Regions from separate parts of the Streptomyces cynarae genome, predicted to be linked through region 2. Evidence: riboswitches for the same ligand, from Rfam matches in the RefSeq annotation. Region 2 holds a riboswitch; the other holds the start of a gene.
What was found. A riboswitch is a leader RNA that binds a small molecule or an ion and turns the genes downstream of it on or off. The one in region 2 is predicted to bind glycine.
Positions count from the first base shown of each region.

Region 1: it holds a riboswitch for glycine, as region 2 does, so the genes downstream of both, gcvT (glycine cleavage system aminomethyltransferase GcvT) here and gcvP (aminomethyl-transferring glycine dehydrogenase) in region 2, are expected to answer to the same signal.

Region 1 is NZ_CP106793.1:6,067,604-6,075,069, reverse strand. It holds gene N8I84_RS27695 (ABC transporter substrate-binding protein) at 1-450, opposite strand, end outside; gene N8I84_RS27690 (ABC transporter permease) at 520-1,527, opposite strand; gene N8I84_RS27685 (enhanced serine sensitivity protein SseB C-terminal domain-containing protein) at 1,849-2,643, opposite strand; gene N8I84_RS27680 (enhanced serine sensitivity protein SseB) at 2,883-3,674, opposite strand; gene N8I84_RS27675 (hypothetical protein) at 3,741-3,911, opposite strand; partial or broken gene N8I84_RS27670 (AAA family ATPase) at 3,908-4,593, opposite strand; glycine riboswitch at 4,815-4,926, shown strand; glycine riboswitch at 4,927-5,042, shown strand; gene gcvT (glycine cleavage system aminomethyltransferase GcvT) at 5,111-6,229, shown strand; gene gcvH (glycine cleavage system protein GcvH) at 6,339-6,716, shown strand; gene glyA (serine hydroxymethyltransferase) at 6,732-7,466, shown strand, end outside.
Region 2 is NZ_CP106793.1:1,573,223-1,580,688, reverse strand. It holds gene ftsR (transcriptional regulator FtsR) at 1-235, shown strand, start outside; gene N8I84_RS07500 (bifunctional nuclease family protein) at 319-792, shown strand; gene N8I84_RS07495 (MerR family transcriptional regulator) at 1,186-1,821, shown strand; gene N8I84_RS07490 (DNA polymerase IV) at 1,876-3,261, shown strand; gene N8I84_RS07485 (PRC-barrel domain-containing protein) at 3,299-3,667, opposite strand; glycine riboswitch at 3,794-3,889, shown strand; gene gcvP (aminomethyl-transferring glycine dehydrogenase) at 4,067-6,952, shown strand; gene N8I84_RS07475 (DUF5999 family protein) at 7,043-7,249, opposite strand.

The DNA of each region.
Region 1 (7,466 bases), 4.5 Mb from region 2:
GACGTCCTTGGAGGTGATCGGCTTGCCGTCCTCCCAGGTGATCCCGTCACGCAGCGTGTACGTGTACGTCTTGCCGTTGTCGGAGACCTTGGCGAGCCCGGTGGCGAGGTCCGGGGTCAGCTTGGCGCCTTCCTTACCGGGCTCCGTCTTGTTCGTGACGAGCTGGCGGCTGTAGTAGCGCATGAAGTTCCAGGCGAAGCCGTAGTAGCCGCGCGTGGTGTCCCACGAGTCGGCGTCCTGGGCCCCACCGAACTTCAGCGTGCCGCCCTTCTTGGCCAGGGAGGCCTGGGCGACCTTGTTGTTCGCCGCGTCGAAGCCGGCCGCACCGTTCTTCGAACCGCTGTTGTCGTCGTTGCCGCCGCCGCACGCCGCCGTGGTCAGCAGCGCGGCGACCACGGCGGCAGCGGCCATGGCCTGCTTGCGCCGCCCTGAGGTGCGTTGGGTAGTCACGATCTCGGATCCTCCGGATTTGATGAGAGACCCCGTGCAGGTGCCACGGGAAGCTTCGGGTACGGCAGTTCAGCGGGAGCCCTTCGGGTCCAGCGCATCGCGCACGCCGTCGCCGAAGAGGTTGAATGCAAGAACGGTGATGAAGATCGCCACGCCCGGGACCACCATGTACATGGGGTCCGAGTCGTAGTAGTCGATCGCGCTCGAAAGCATCTGTCCCCAGGAGGCCGTGGGCGGCTTGACGCCCACGCCCAGGAAGCTGAGTGCCGCCTCGGTGAGGATGTTGGTGGGGATCATCATTGTCGTGTACACGATGATCGGCGCGACGAGGTTGGGCAGCAGCTCCTTGAAGAGGATGTAGAGGCGCCCGGCGCCGAGCGAGCGGGCCGCCTCGACGTACTCGCGCTCACGCAGCGAGAGCGTCTGGCCGCGAACCACGCGTCCGATGTAGGGCCAGCCGAAGAAGCCGATGACCAGGATCATCACGAACACGCGCACGCTGGAGCCGGTCAGCCCCAGCATGTTGTTCGGCATGACGGAGACCAGCGCGATGGTGAACAGCAGCTGCGGGAAGGCGAGCAGACCGTCCATGACGCGGCTGACGATCGAGTCGACCCAGCCGCCGAAGAAGCCGGCCAGGACACCCAGGACGGTGCCGAGGATGACGGCGACCATGGCGGACAGGAAGCCGACCAGCAGCGAGACCCGCGCGCCGTAGAGGATGCGGGCGAAGATGTCACGGCCGTTGACCGGCTCGACACCCAGCAGGTGATCGCCGCTGATGCCGCCCAGGGACCCCTTGGGGGTGCCGAAGAGCGGGTCGATCAGGTTCTCGTGGTACGCGTCGGGATCCTGCCCGACCAGGTTGGAGATCACGGGCGCGAGCAGGGCGACCGCGATGAGCACGAGCACGACGATGCCGCCCGTGAGGGCGAGCTTGTCCTGCTTGAGACGCTCCCAGGCGATCCGTCCCAGGGAGCGGCCCTGAACGGCTTTCGCGTCGGTGGCGGCAGCTGCTGCTTCCTCGGCCGCCCCCGGGGCCGCTTCCGCAGTCGGCTCGTGCAATGGTGCCGTCATCTGGCAGGGACCCCTCTCAACCGGCGGTGGCCGGCCCGCACTTGCCGCGGTGGCGGCATGAATCAGTCCGTCGTACACAGGGGCGAACCCCTTGAAGCCGGAGTCTTCAATGCTTCGGCGATCAGTGGCCAGACTTGGCAAAGAAAGGATGCATAAACGTGATGCGGACTGGGGAGATCCGTTATCCGGACAGCTGGTAACGCGGTGCGGACACCAGCAAATTAGGACACTTCACGCGAGAGAGGGACCATCCACCCTCATCTACGCGCGAAGAAGAGCTCCGGCTACCGAACCAAGTCCTCCGCCCGGGAAGTACGGACGTCAGTACGCCCCGCGCAACGGCGGATAGCCGTAGCCGCCCGCCGCGGGGGCCGGTGCCGGGGCGTGGGCCTCGCGGTCGTAGAACGGGCGGGAGTTGACCCGGAGCCACATCGCCACCGGGTCGTCCTCGTCGGACAGCGCGACCGTCGACACCGGCAGGCCCTCCGGGACGGCCGTGACGGACTGCTGCATCATCGCCCGCACCGAGTCGACGGCGGGCGGTGAGGTGTCGTAGACGTCCAGGCCGATCGCCAAGTACGGGGCGCCGAGGGCGGGTTGCACCCAGGCGCGGCGCAGGGAGCGCACGGCGGGCGTGCGGTGGGCGTTCTGGGTGAGCAGCGCGTAGAACTGTGGGATCTCGATGGCCGGTTCGGACAGCCTGAGGGGGCCCGCGGGCTGGTGCTCCAGGCCGGCGGCGATGCGGCGCAGGTCCAGCCAGGGGATGCCGACGCCACCGCCGGGCGCGTGCGGGTTGAGCCACAGGCCGTAGTGGCCGGGGTAGAGGGCGCGGGCCGCGTCGGCGCCGTCGATCACCTCGTAGGAGCGGGTCCAGCCGCTGGCCGAAAGCTCCTGTGCGGAGGTGACGCACGGCGCGTAGCCGTTGCCGTCCACTTCCATGGTCGCGTACTGGGCGTCGGGTGAGCCGGCCTGGCCGTGCCACAGCAGCATCCAGACCCTGCCGGTGGACGGGGTTGCGAGCGCGCGCAGGAGCGCCTCGTAGGCGTCGTAACGCCCGGGCGTCACCTGGCGCAGCATGTGTTCGACCTGGCCGGCCGTGGTGCCGCTCGCGCTCACCCCGCTCACCCTTTACCGCCCCTTCGCTGACGATGTGCTCCGCATATGAAACCAGGTTAGGTGGGTCCGCTGACAGCCGGTGCGCGGTGGCTGCCGCCGGCCGCGGGCGCCCAAGAGCTCGGGCTCTGCTGCAGGCCGGCGGGTGCGGCTCGTTCGTGGCTGGGCGCGCCCACGCGGCGGAGCCGTATATCGACACAGCCCCGCGCCCCTGAGGGGGCGCCCCTGACGGAGCGCCCTGCTCAGTACCCCTGCTGGTAGAACGGCCGGACCTTCTCTCTCATCCAGTCGGCCACCGGGTCCTGGGCGACGTCCAGGAGGACCAGGTTGACCGGCCACTCGACCGCCACCTTGGCCAGGGCGCGGCCGAGGGCGTCCATGGGGAGGGTGCGGAGGTCGCCCTCCCACTGGGAGAGCTCCACGCCGACGAACAGCACCGGGTCCGCCGTCTCGACGGCGGCAAGGCAGCGGCGTGCCGTGAGGACCACGCCGGTCGCCGCGAACTCGGCGGACGCGGCGGCGAGGAAGTCCACCGGGTCGTCCTGCCAGTCCGGTTCGAAGAGTCGGACGCGGCCGCCGGTCGTGGGGCCGTCCAGCGGGGTGCGTCCGACGCGGCACAGTTCGGCCACCGCCTCCGGAGGCAGGGGTATGCCGACCACGCCGCCCGGGTTGACCGCGATGCCGACCTGCGGGGGCAGCCCGCGGGCGAACTCGGCGGCGGGCGCGATGGTGTACGACATGTGGCCGCCGGCGGCGTGGCGGAACTGCTCCTCAGAGCTGAACACCGGGACGTACGCCTGTCCCTCGATGTCCAGTGTGGGCAGGTCGAGGGGGCCGCTGTGCGGGCCGCCGCCGTTCGGCAGCGGCACCCACAGGAAGCTGCGGCCCAGCACCTCGACGATCCGGCCGCCCGCCGAGGGGATGCCGAGCGAGGCGGAGAGCACCTCCTCCAGCTCGTTGCCCGGCCATCCGCCGTGCGGATGGGGGTGCGCCTGTGCCGGGAAGTCCGCGGGAAGGTCCGCCGGGATGTCCATCTGCCTACCGCCTGCCGAGTACCACTGGTGTGGCGAAAAGGCTAACGGGTGCGCGGGCGGCGCGATTCATTCCGCTCCTTCCGGGCGGTCCGCGAAGTCGATCCGGCGCAGCACGTCCACCGCGTCGCGGTCGAGCAGGACCGCCGAGCCGCAGCCCTCCGGGAGCCTGCCCCGCTCGACGGCGCGCAGCAGATGACGATTGGCGCGGCGGTGGCGCAGGAAGGCGGCGCGATTCATTCCGCTCCTTCCGGGCGGTCCGCGAAGTCGATCCGGCGCAGCACGTCCACCGCGTCGCGGTCGAGCAGGACCGCCGAGCCGCAGCCCTCCGGGAGCCTGCCCCGCTCGACGGCGCGCAGCAGATGACGATTGGCGCGGCGGTGGCGCAGGAAGGCGTACCTGGAGACGCCTCGGCCCCGCTCGCGCTGGCCGTCCAGGGCCGTGTCGGGGGTGACGTCGAGCAGAAGCAGATGCAGCGTGCCGCCTCGGCGCCGGGCCTCGCGGGCCAGCCAGGTGCGCACCCAGGTCTGGGTGCCGCAGTCGTGCACGACGACTCCGCTGCCGGCGCGCAGGGCCCGGCGCAGGCCCGCGTAGTGCGCGAGGCGGACCAGGGGGCGGTAGACCCCGTACGGCAGGAAGCGTGCCAGGCGCGCGTCCCAGCGGTCGCGGGTGTCCTGGGAGTCGACGCGGGCGCCGCGCACCGTGCGCCGCATGAGCGTGGACTTGCCGCTGCCGGGCAGGCCGGTGACCACGACGAGGTCGCGGGCGCCGAAGGTGAGCCCGTACGGGCTGTGGCCCCCTCGGTCGCGCAGGTCGCGGACCACCGGCGCCGGCACCGGCGCGCCGCCTCCCGGGCCGGGGCTCCGGGCTGCCGGGGTACCGCGATGCCCGTGGTCATGGCGTACGCCGTCGTCCTGTCCACCGTGATCGTCCTCCCTTGCGGTCAGGAAGTCCCATCCCCGCCGAGTGTAAAGAGAAGGTAATGGACGGTTTCCCCCGATGGCGTTCGCGTACTGCCACAAGCCGGTCACAGATGCGTCCGGAAGCCGGTCACGCCGGCGGTCCCGGGCCGGATGCCCACGCGGCCTGCCACGATCGGGCGAGGCGTGCAATGATGTGCGCGCCAACTGCATACCGGCCGCTTGAATCCGCGCGGGAGAGTTCCGGGGACGTACGGGGTACGTACGTGGGCCCGGGCGCCGAAGGAGCAAGTCCCTCCCTTGAATCTCTCAGGCCCCGATACCGCGCGGGCGAGGCACATCTGGAAAGCGGGCCGCTTCTCGGTGGCTCCACCCAAGGTGCAAGCCGTGACGACCCGCCGTGCGGGCGTTCATGGCGAACCTCTCAGGTTCCGATGACAGATGGGGAGGACCGACCTCGCCCTCCCCCACGCTCGAATTCGCTCGCGCGGGGGGACCCACGCCCTGGGAGCACAACCGATGAGCAGTAGCCCCCTGCGCCGCACCGCGCTCGATGCCCTGCATCGTTCGCTCGGCGCGACGATGACCGACTTCGCCGGCTGGGACATGCCCCTCAGGTACGGCTCCGAGCGCGACGAGCACGTCGCCGTCCGCACCAAGGCGGGGCTGTTCGACCTCTCGCACATGGGCGAGATCACGGTGACCGGGCCCGAGGCGGACCGGTTCCTCAACCACGCGCTGGTCGGCGACATCGCTTCCGTCCGCGTGGGCCGCGCCCGCTACACCATGATCTGCCGGGAGGACGGCGGCATCCTGGACGACCTGATCGTCTACCGGCTGGCCGACGCCGAGTACATGGTCGTCGCCAACGCCTCCAACGCCCAGGTGGTCCTCGACGCGCTGACCGAGCGTGCCGCGGGCTTCGCCGCCGCGGTGCGCGACGACCGGGACGCGTATGCGCTGATCGCCGTCCAGGGCCCCGAGTCGCCCGGCATCCTGAAGTCCCTCACCGACGCCGATCTCGACGGCCTGAAGTACTACGCCGGCCTGCCCGGCACGGTGGCGGGCGTCCCCGCCCTCATCGCGCGCACCGGCTACACCGGCGAGGACGGCTTCGAGTTGTTCGTCGCGCCCGAGCACGCCGAGAAGCTGTGGCAGGCGCTGACCGAGGCGGGCGCCCCCGTCGGTCTGGCCCCCTGCGGGCTCTCCTGCCGCGACACGCTGCGCCTGGAAGCGGGCATGCCGCTGTACGGGCACGAGCTGAGCACCTCGCTGACGCCCTTCGACGCCGGGCTCGGCCGGGTGGTGAAGTTCGAGAAGGAGGGCGACTTCGTGGGGCGTGCCGCGCTGGAGGAGGCCGCGGCCCGTGCTCAGGAGAACCCGCCCCGCGTCCTCGTCGGCCTGGTCGCCGAGGGCCGCCGCGTGCCGCGGGCCGGTTACCCGGTCGTCGCGGGCGGCGAGGTGATCGGCGAGGTCACCTCCGGGGCGCCCTCCCCCACGCTGGGCAGGCCGATCGCGATGGCGTACGTCGACGCCGCACACTCCGCGCCGGGCACGCCCGGGGTCGGGGTGGACATCCGGGGCAGCCACGAGCCGCACGAGGTCGTGGCACTGCCGTTCTACAAGCGCCAGAAGTAGGCACTCGGCGGACAGGTGACGTGATCCCGCGCACCTCCGCCGTGCTCACGCACGTCTCCAGCAGTACTCCCTTCACCACCACTCCCCCGCGTACAGGAGAATTCAGGCCATGAGCAACCCCCAGCAGCTGCGCTACAGCAAGGAGCACGAGTGGCTGTCGGACGCCGAGGACGGCGTCGCGACGGTCGGCATCACGGAGCACGCGGCGAACGCGCTCGGCGATGTCGTCTTCGTCCAGCTCCCGGAGGTCGGTGACACGGTGACCGCGGGCGAGACCTGCGGCGAGCTGGAGTCGACGAAGTCGGTCAGCGACCTGTACTCCCCGGTCACCGGCGAGATCACGGAGGTCAACGAGGACGTGGTCAACGACCCGTCGCTGGTGAACTCCGAGCCGTTCGAGGGCGGCTGGCTGTTCAAGGTGCGCGTGTCCGAGGAGCCGGCCGACCTGCTGTCCGCCGACGAGTACGACGCCCACGTCGCCGGCTGAGGAGCGCACCCGCAGATGACCGTTCTGAACACGTCCCTGCACGAGCTCGACCCGGAGGTCGCCGCAGCGGTCGACGCCGAGCTGCACCGCCAGCAGTCCACCCTCGAGATGATCGCCTCCGAGAACTTCGCCCCGCTGGCGGTCATGGAGGCGCAGGGCTCGGTCCTCACCAACAAATACGCCGAGGGCTACCCCGGCCGCCGCTACTACGGCGGCTGCGAGCACGTCGACGTCGCCGAGCAGATCGCCATCGACCGGATCAAGGAGCTGTTCGGCGCGGAGTACGCCAATGTGCAGCCCCACTCCGGCGCCTCCGCCAACCAGGCCGCCCTGTTCGCGCTGGCCCAGCCCGGCGACACCATCCTCGGCCTGGACCTGGCGCACGGCGGCCACCTGACCCACGGGATGCGGCTGAACTTCTCGGGCAAGCAGTTCGACGTGGTCGCCTACCACGTGGACGAGACCGGCCGGGTCGACATGGCCGAGGTCGAGCGGCTCGCCAAGGAGCACCGCCCGAAGGTGATCATCGCGGGCTGGTCGGCGTACCCGCGGCAGCTGGACTTCGCCGAGTTCCGCCGGATCGCGGACGAGGTCGAGGCGTACCTGTGGGTGGACATGGCGCACTTCGCCGGTCTGGTCGCGGCGGGCCTGCACCCGAACCCGGTGGAGTACGCCGATGTCGTCACCTCCACCACCCACAAGACGCTGGGCGGTCCGCGCGGCGGCATCATCCTCGCGAAGAAGGACTTC
Region 2 (7,466 bases):
CACTCTCGTGGTGGAACTGGGCCGGCACGGCATCGAGCCACGCCATCTTCGCGCGGTGAAGGCCGCCGCGGACCGCGAGGCCGGCTTGGTGGACCAGGTGGTGGCCCCGCTGCGCCGCCACCGCAATCCACAGACCAGGGCGCATGCCGAGGCCCGTACGAAGGAGCTCGCGGGGCTCGCGGTGAAACTGCACGCGGCGCTGGTGCAGTCCGCGCTGGGCGTACGGCTGCCCTGATCCGGGCGTTCGCCATGGGCGGATCGGCCAGGCGTTCTGTGCCCGACTACCCAAACATCCCGGGCACGGCCTAGGGTTGCTGTGTGAACGAGCTCGATGTCGTAGGTGTCCGGGTCGAGATGCCCTCCAACCAGCCGATCGTGCTCCTGCGTGAAGTGGGAGGCGACCGCTACCTCCCCATCTGGATCGGCCCCGGGGAGGCGACGGCCATCGCGTTCGCCCAGCAGGGCATGGCCCCCGCGCGACCTCTGACGCACGACCTGTTCAAGGACGTGCTGGAGGCCGTCGGGCAGGAGCTCACGGAAGTGCGCATCACGGATCTGCGTGAAGGCGTCTTCTACGCGGAGCTGGTCTTCGCCAGCGGTGTCGAGGTGAGCGCCCGCCCGTCCGACGCCATAGCGCTCGCGCTGCGCACCGGCACGCCGATCTACGGCAGTGACGGCGTGCTGGACGACGCGGGGATCGCCATCCCGGACGAGCAGGAGGACGAGGTCGAGAAGTTCCGCGAGTTCCTCGACCAGATCTCACCGGAGGACTTCGGGACCAGCAGCCAGTGACGGTCCCTGAGGGGTCTCGGGCCGACGGGCGACGCGGCGCCCGCGGCGGCTTGCCCGTCTTGTGTCTGCGGCATCCCTTTGCCGGGCACGGGCCGGAGCATGCCGACCCCGGTGCGGGGCGGCGCACTGCGCTGAGAGGACGGCCCAGGACACGGCCGTGTGTGCGGGGAGCCGGGACACGTCCGGCCGTCGGGCGATACGACAGAGAGGCGGGCGGCCGGGGCCGCGGCCATCAAGGGCCGCGCTAGAGCATTCGGCTAGCCTTTCCCCGCGGAAGGGCACGGGAAACCACTCCTAGGGTGATTATCACTCGGCGTGCCGAGTGTGGCGATCGTTGACGCACCCGTGGTGACTGCCTACCGTCGAGAAGGCAGGTCAAGGACGGAGGTCGGCGTGAGAAGCAGCGGCGGCGGTACGGCTGGGGGTGCCCCTGGACGCAGTCTGGGGGAGAGCGGTCCGTACCGGCTTCACGGCAACGCGGCCGGCTCCGCCCCTCAGCGGCCGACGCCCGTGCCGGGCGGCGGAGGGGCGGCTTCCGAGGACATCGGCTATCGCGGCCCCACGGCGTGCGCCGCCGCGGGCATCACCTACCGGCAGCTGGACTACTGGGCCAGGACGGGTCTGGTCGAACCTAGCGTGCGCCCCGCCTACGGATCGGGGACGCAGCGGCTGTACAGCTTCCGCGACGTCGTCGTCCTGAAGATCGTCAAGCGTTTCCTCGACACCGGAGTGTCCCTGCAGAACATCCGAACCGCGGTCCAGCACCTCAGGGAGCGGGGTTTCCGTGACCTGGAGCGGATGACGCTGATGAGCGACGGCGCGACGGTCTACGAGTGCACGTCCCCGGACGAGGTCCACGCCCTGCTCCAGGGCGGGCAGGGCATCTTCGGCATCGCCGTGGGCGTCGTGTGGCGGGACGTGGAGAACGCGCTGTCGCAGTTGCACGGTGAACGTGTCGACACGGGCGAGACGATCGTGGGCCACAACCCGGCGGACGAGCTGGCGCGGCGGCGCAACCGGGCCGTCTGAGAGGCCGGCCGCGGCGGGGCCGCACTGTCAGTGGTGTAGGGCAGCATCGGAGATGTGAGAACCGCGCCGACCATCCTGCACCTCGACATGGATGCCTTCTACGCCTCGGTGGAGCAGGCAGCCAAGCCGAGCCTGCGCGGGAAGGCCGTGATCGTGGGCGGGCTGGGGCCGCGCGGAGTGGTGGCCACGGCGTCGTACGAGGCGCGCGTCTTCGGGGTGCACTCGGCGATGCCGATGGCCCAGGCACGCCGGCTCGCGCCCAACGCCGCGTATCTGGTGCCGCGCTTCGGGATCTACCGCAGGATCAGCGAGCAGGTGATGTCCCTGCTGCGGGGCCTGTCGCCGCTGGTGGAGCCGTTGAGCCTGGACGAGGCGTTCGTGGATCTGGAGGCCGGGGGAGCAGCCTGGGACGAGGAGTCGGCGCGACGGGTCGGTGTGAAGCTGCGCGCGGACATCCGGGCCGTCACCGGGCTGACGGGGTCCGTGGGGCTCGCCGCCTCCAAGATGCTCGCCAAGATCGCCTCGGAGCAGGCCAAGCCGGACGGCTTGACGCTGATACGACCGGGTACCGAGCGCGCACTGCTCGGTCCGATGCCGGTGCGCACGCTCCCGGGGGTCGGTCCGGCGACCGGTGACCATCTGCGGCGGGCCGGGATCACCACGATCGACGAGATCGCCGAGGCGGGCGAGGACGAGCTCGTACGGCTGCTCGGCAAGGCGCACGGGCAGGCGCTGTACGCGATGGCACTGGCGCACGACGAGCGGCCGGTGGTGGCCGAGCGGGAGGCCAAGTCGGTGTCCGTCGAGGACACGTACGACGTCGACATCCACGACCGGCTGCGGATCGGCCTGGAGGTGCAGCGGCTGGCGGACCGGTGTGTGCGCAGACTGCGGGACGCCGGGTTGTCGGGGCGGACCATCGTGCTGAAGGTGCGGAGGTACGACTTCTCCACCCTGACCCGGTCCGAGACCCTGAGGGGGCCCACGGACGATCAGGCGGTGGTGCGGGAGGCGGCGGCGCGGCTGCTGGAGCCCGTGGACACGACCGGCGGGGTGCGGCTGCTGGGGGTGGGGGTCAGCGGACTCGCCGACTACACACAGGAGGACCTGTTCGCGCAGGCCCACCTGGCGGCGGGGGAGGCCACGGCGGAGGAGCGGCCGGAGGCGGAGGAGCCCCTTGCCGAAGAGCAGGCGGCGCCACCCGAGCGGGTCTGGCTCGCGGGGCACGACGTCCGTCATGGCGAGTACGGGCCGGGATGGGTGCAGGGCAGCGGGCTGGGCAGGGTGACCGTGCGGTTCGAGACACCGCAGTCGGGGCCGGGCCGGGTCCGCACGTTCAGCGTCGACGACCCTCAGCTGGAGCCGGCGGACCCGCTGCCCCTGGTGCTCGACGTCCCCGAGATCGCGGAGCGTCCGGCCCCCACGGGCACGGGCGCCTGACACCGGCGAGCAGGCACGGAAGTCTGCCCCCGACGCATCACGCCTCGTCCGACCCCGCCAAACGGCCGAAGTCACGGTCCGGCGGCGGCGGTGCCGAGACGTCCAGGCCGTAGTGGTGGTAGAGCTGCAGTTCCTGTTCGGGGGACAGGTGGCGGCCGACGCCGAAGTCGGGGGCCTCCTTGATCAGGGCGCGTTCGAAGGGGACGTACAGCGCGCCCTCGACCAGCTCGCTGGGCTCCAGGGGGACGAACGCGTCCCTGCCGAACAGGCCGGTCCGTATCGCCGCCCACTCCGGTACACCCGTCGCGTCGTCGAGGTACACCTCGTCGATCGTGCCGATCTTGTGGCCATTGCGGTCGAACGCCTTGCGGCCGATCAGATTCCGCGGATCGATGTCGGTCTGCACGGTCCCTCCAACTGGTCGCAACCCATCCGTAAGCACTACGAAAGAGCACATTCGGGAAGGCGGCCACTTGAAGATTCCCGCGCAGGCTGCCGACTCGTCCTCGCTGGTAGTCTGGCAAGCGGCCGTTGACCCCGTGCGGGAGAGTCCTCCGGAGCGATCCGGAGGCGCCGAAGGAGCAAATCCTCCCCGGAATCTCTCAGGCCCAGGTACCGCACGGACGAGGTCACTCTGGAAAGCAGGGCGGGTGTCGACGGCTTCCGCTCTCACCGACGGTGAAAGCCGGCGAGCCTTCGGGCGGACCGGTGAAGCTCTCAGGTCGAGATGACAGAGGGGGAGGCCGTCGGGGTACCCGCGCCGTGGTGCCCCTCAAAGGTCGCGTCAGACCAGGAGGCCTCCGCAATGACCGCCCAGCGCATTCCGCTCTCCGAGCTCGAACAGGGCACTCCGTTCGAGCACCGCCACATCGGGCCCGACCCGGAGGCGCGGGCCAAGATGCTCGCGCATGTCGGCTACGGCTCGCTCGACGAGCTGACCGCCGCCGCGGTGCCCGATGTGATCAAGAACGCCGACGCCCTCGACCTGCCGGGCGCGCGCACCGAGTCCGAGGTGCTGGCCGAGCTGCGCTCCCTCGCCGACCGCAACCAGGTCCTGGACTCCATGATCGGTCTCGGCTACTACGGGACCTTCACGCCCCCGGTGATCCTTCGGAACGTGATGGAGAACCCCGCCTGGTACACCGCGTACACGCCCTACCAGCCGGAGATCTCCCAGGGCCGGCTGGAGGCCCTGCTCAACTTCCAGACCATGGTGGCCGACCTCACCGGCCTGCCGACCTCCGGCGCCTCCCTGCTCGACGAGGGCACCGCCGCCGCCGAGGCCATGGCGCTGTCCCGGCGCATGGGCAAGAACAAGAAGGGCCTGTTCCTGGTCGACGCGGACGCGCTGCCGCAGACCATCGCCGTGATCCAGACCCGCGCCGAGCCCACCGGTGTCGAGGTCGTCGTCGCCGACCTCAGCGCCGGCATCCCGGCCGAGGTCGCCGAGCGGGAGATCAACGGCGTACTGATCCAGTACCCGGGCGCCTCCGGTGCCGTACGCGACATCAAGCCCCTCATCGACCAGGCCCACCAGCTGGGCGCCCTCGTCACCGTCGCCGCCGACCTGCTCGCGCTGACCCTGCTGAAGTCGCCCGGCGAGCTCGGCGCCGACATCGCCGTCGGGACCACCCAGCGCTTCGGCGTCCCGATGGGCTTCGGCGGCCCGCACGCGGGCTACATGGCGGTGAACGAGAAGTTCGCCCGCAGCCTGCCCGGCAGGCTCGTGGGAGTCTCCGTGGACGCCGACGGCCACAAGGCGTACCGGCTCGCCCTGCAGACGCGCGAGCAGCACATCCGCCGCGAGAAGGCGACCAGCAACATCTGCACCGCTCAGGTGCTGCTCGCCGTGATGGCCGGGATGTACGCCGTGTACCACGGGCCCGAGGGCCTGCGGAACATCGCCCGGCGCACCCACCGGTACACGGCGGTCCTCGCCGCGGGCCTGACGGCCGGCGGGGTCGAGGTCGTCCACGGCGCCTACTTCGACACCGTGACCGCCCGGGTTCCGGGGCGGGCCGCCGAGGTCGTCGCCGCCGCCCGGGAGAACGGCGTCAACCTGCGCCTCGTCGACGCCGACCACGTCTCGGCCGCCTGCGACGAGACCACGGGCCGGGCCCAGCTGCGCGCGGTGTGGACCGCGTTCGGCGTCGGGGGCGACATCGACGCGCTGGACGCCACCATCGAGGACGCGCTCCCGCAGGCCCTGCTGCGCAGCGACGACTACCTCACCCACCCGGTCTTCCACCAGCACCGCTCCGAGACCGCGATGCTGCGCTACCTGCGCAGGCTGGCCGACCGCGACTACGCGCTCGACCGGGGCATGATCCCGCTGGGCTCCTGCACCATGAAGCTCAACGCAACCACGGAGATGGAGCCGGTCACCTGGCCCGAGTTCGGCCAGCTGCACCCGTTCGCGCCCGCCGAGCAGGCCCAGGGCTACCTCACGCTCATCCGCGAGCTGGAGGAGCGTCTCGCCGAGGTCACCGGCTACGACAAGGTCTCCCTCCAGCCCAACGCCGGCTCCCAGGGCGAGCTGGCAGGTCTGCTGGCCGTGCGCGGCTACCACCGCGCCAACGGCGACGACCGGCGCACCGTCTGCCTCATCCCGTCCTCCGCGCACGGCACCAACGCCGCCAGCGCCGTCATGGCCGGGATGAAGGTCGTCGTGGTGAAGACCGCCGAGGACGGCGAGATCGACGTGGAGGACCTGCGGGCCAAGATCGAGCAGTACCGCGACGAGCTGTCGGTGCTGATGATCACGTACCCGTCCACGCACGGCGTGTTCGAGGAGCACGTCGCCGACATCTGCGCGGCCGTGCACGAGGCGGGCGGGCAGGTCTACGTCGACGGAGCCAACCTCAACGCGCTGGTCGGCCTCGCCAAGCCGGGCCACTTCGGCGGCGACGTCTCGCACCTGAACCTGCACAAGACGTTCTGCATCCCGCACGGCGGCGGTGGCCCGGGCGTCGGCCCGGTGGCGGTCCGCGAGCACCTGGCGCCGTATCTGCCGAACCACCCGATGCAGCCCGAGGCCGGTCCGCAGACGGGCGTGGGCCCGATCTCGGCCGCCCCGTGGGGCTCCGCGGGCATCCTTCCGATCTCCTGGGCGTACGTCCGGCTGATGGGCGGCGAGGGCCTCAAGCGCGCCACGCAGGTGGCCGTGCTGTCCGCGAACTACATCGCCAAGCGTCTGGAGCCGCACTACCCGGTCCTCTACACCGGCCCCGGAGGCCTGGTCGCGCACGAGTGCATCATCGACCTGCGGCCGCTGACCAAGGCGACCGGTGTGACCGTGGACGACGTCGCCAAGCGGCTCATCGACTACGGCTTCCACGCGCCGACGATGTCGTTCCCGGTGGCCGGCACGCTGATGATCGAGCCCACCGAGTCCGAGGACCTGGCCGAGCTGGACCGGTTCTGCGACGCGATGATCGCGATCCGTGCGGAGATCGAGAAGGTCGGCTCGGCCGAGTGGCCGGCGGAGGACAACCCGTTGAGCAACGCGCCGCACACGGCGGCGGCGCTGGGCGGGGAGTGGAAGCACGCCTACACGCGTGAGGAGGCCGTCTTCCCGGCCGGTGTGTCGACCGCGGACAAGTACTGGCCGCCGGTGCGCCGCATCGACCAGGCCTTCGGTGACCGGAACCTGGTCTGCTCCTGTCCGCCGCTGGACGCCTACGAGGACTGATCACCCTCGGACATGCGTCGGGGCCGGTGCGGAGCATGTGTCTCCGGCCGGCCCCTCGTGTGTCAGGGCAGCGGATGCCCTGGTGCGCGCTCAGGCGGCTGTCATCACCTGGTCGGTGCCCAGCGGGCGGTGCGGGGCGATGATCTGGCCGTCCGGCAGAAGCTCACCGGTGTCCTCGAAAAGGAGCACGCCGTTGCACAGCAGGCTCCATCCCTGCTCCGGGTGGTGCGCCACGAGACGGGCGGACTCCCGGTCGGCGGATTCGGCGGTCGGGCACGGTGGCTGGTGCTGGCACATGGTGGTGGGGATCTCTCGCTCTGTCGGTATGTGTGAGATGGCTGTCGTGTCTGTCCTGCGGCTCGTGGTGTCGCTCATCGCCGCCCCCCGTCGGTGATACGTCGGTCAGGAACCCAGTGTTGCCCCACGGGCGTCGATCCGCAGGGATTTCGCAGCACCGCTCCTCACAGGTTCATGACGCGTCCCCCGCCCGGACGGTTCAGCCCGACCGCAGGGT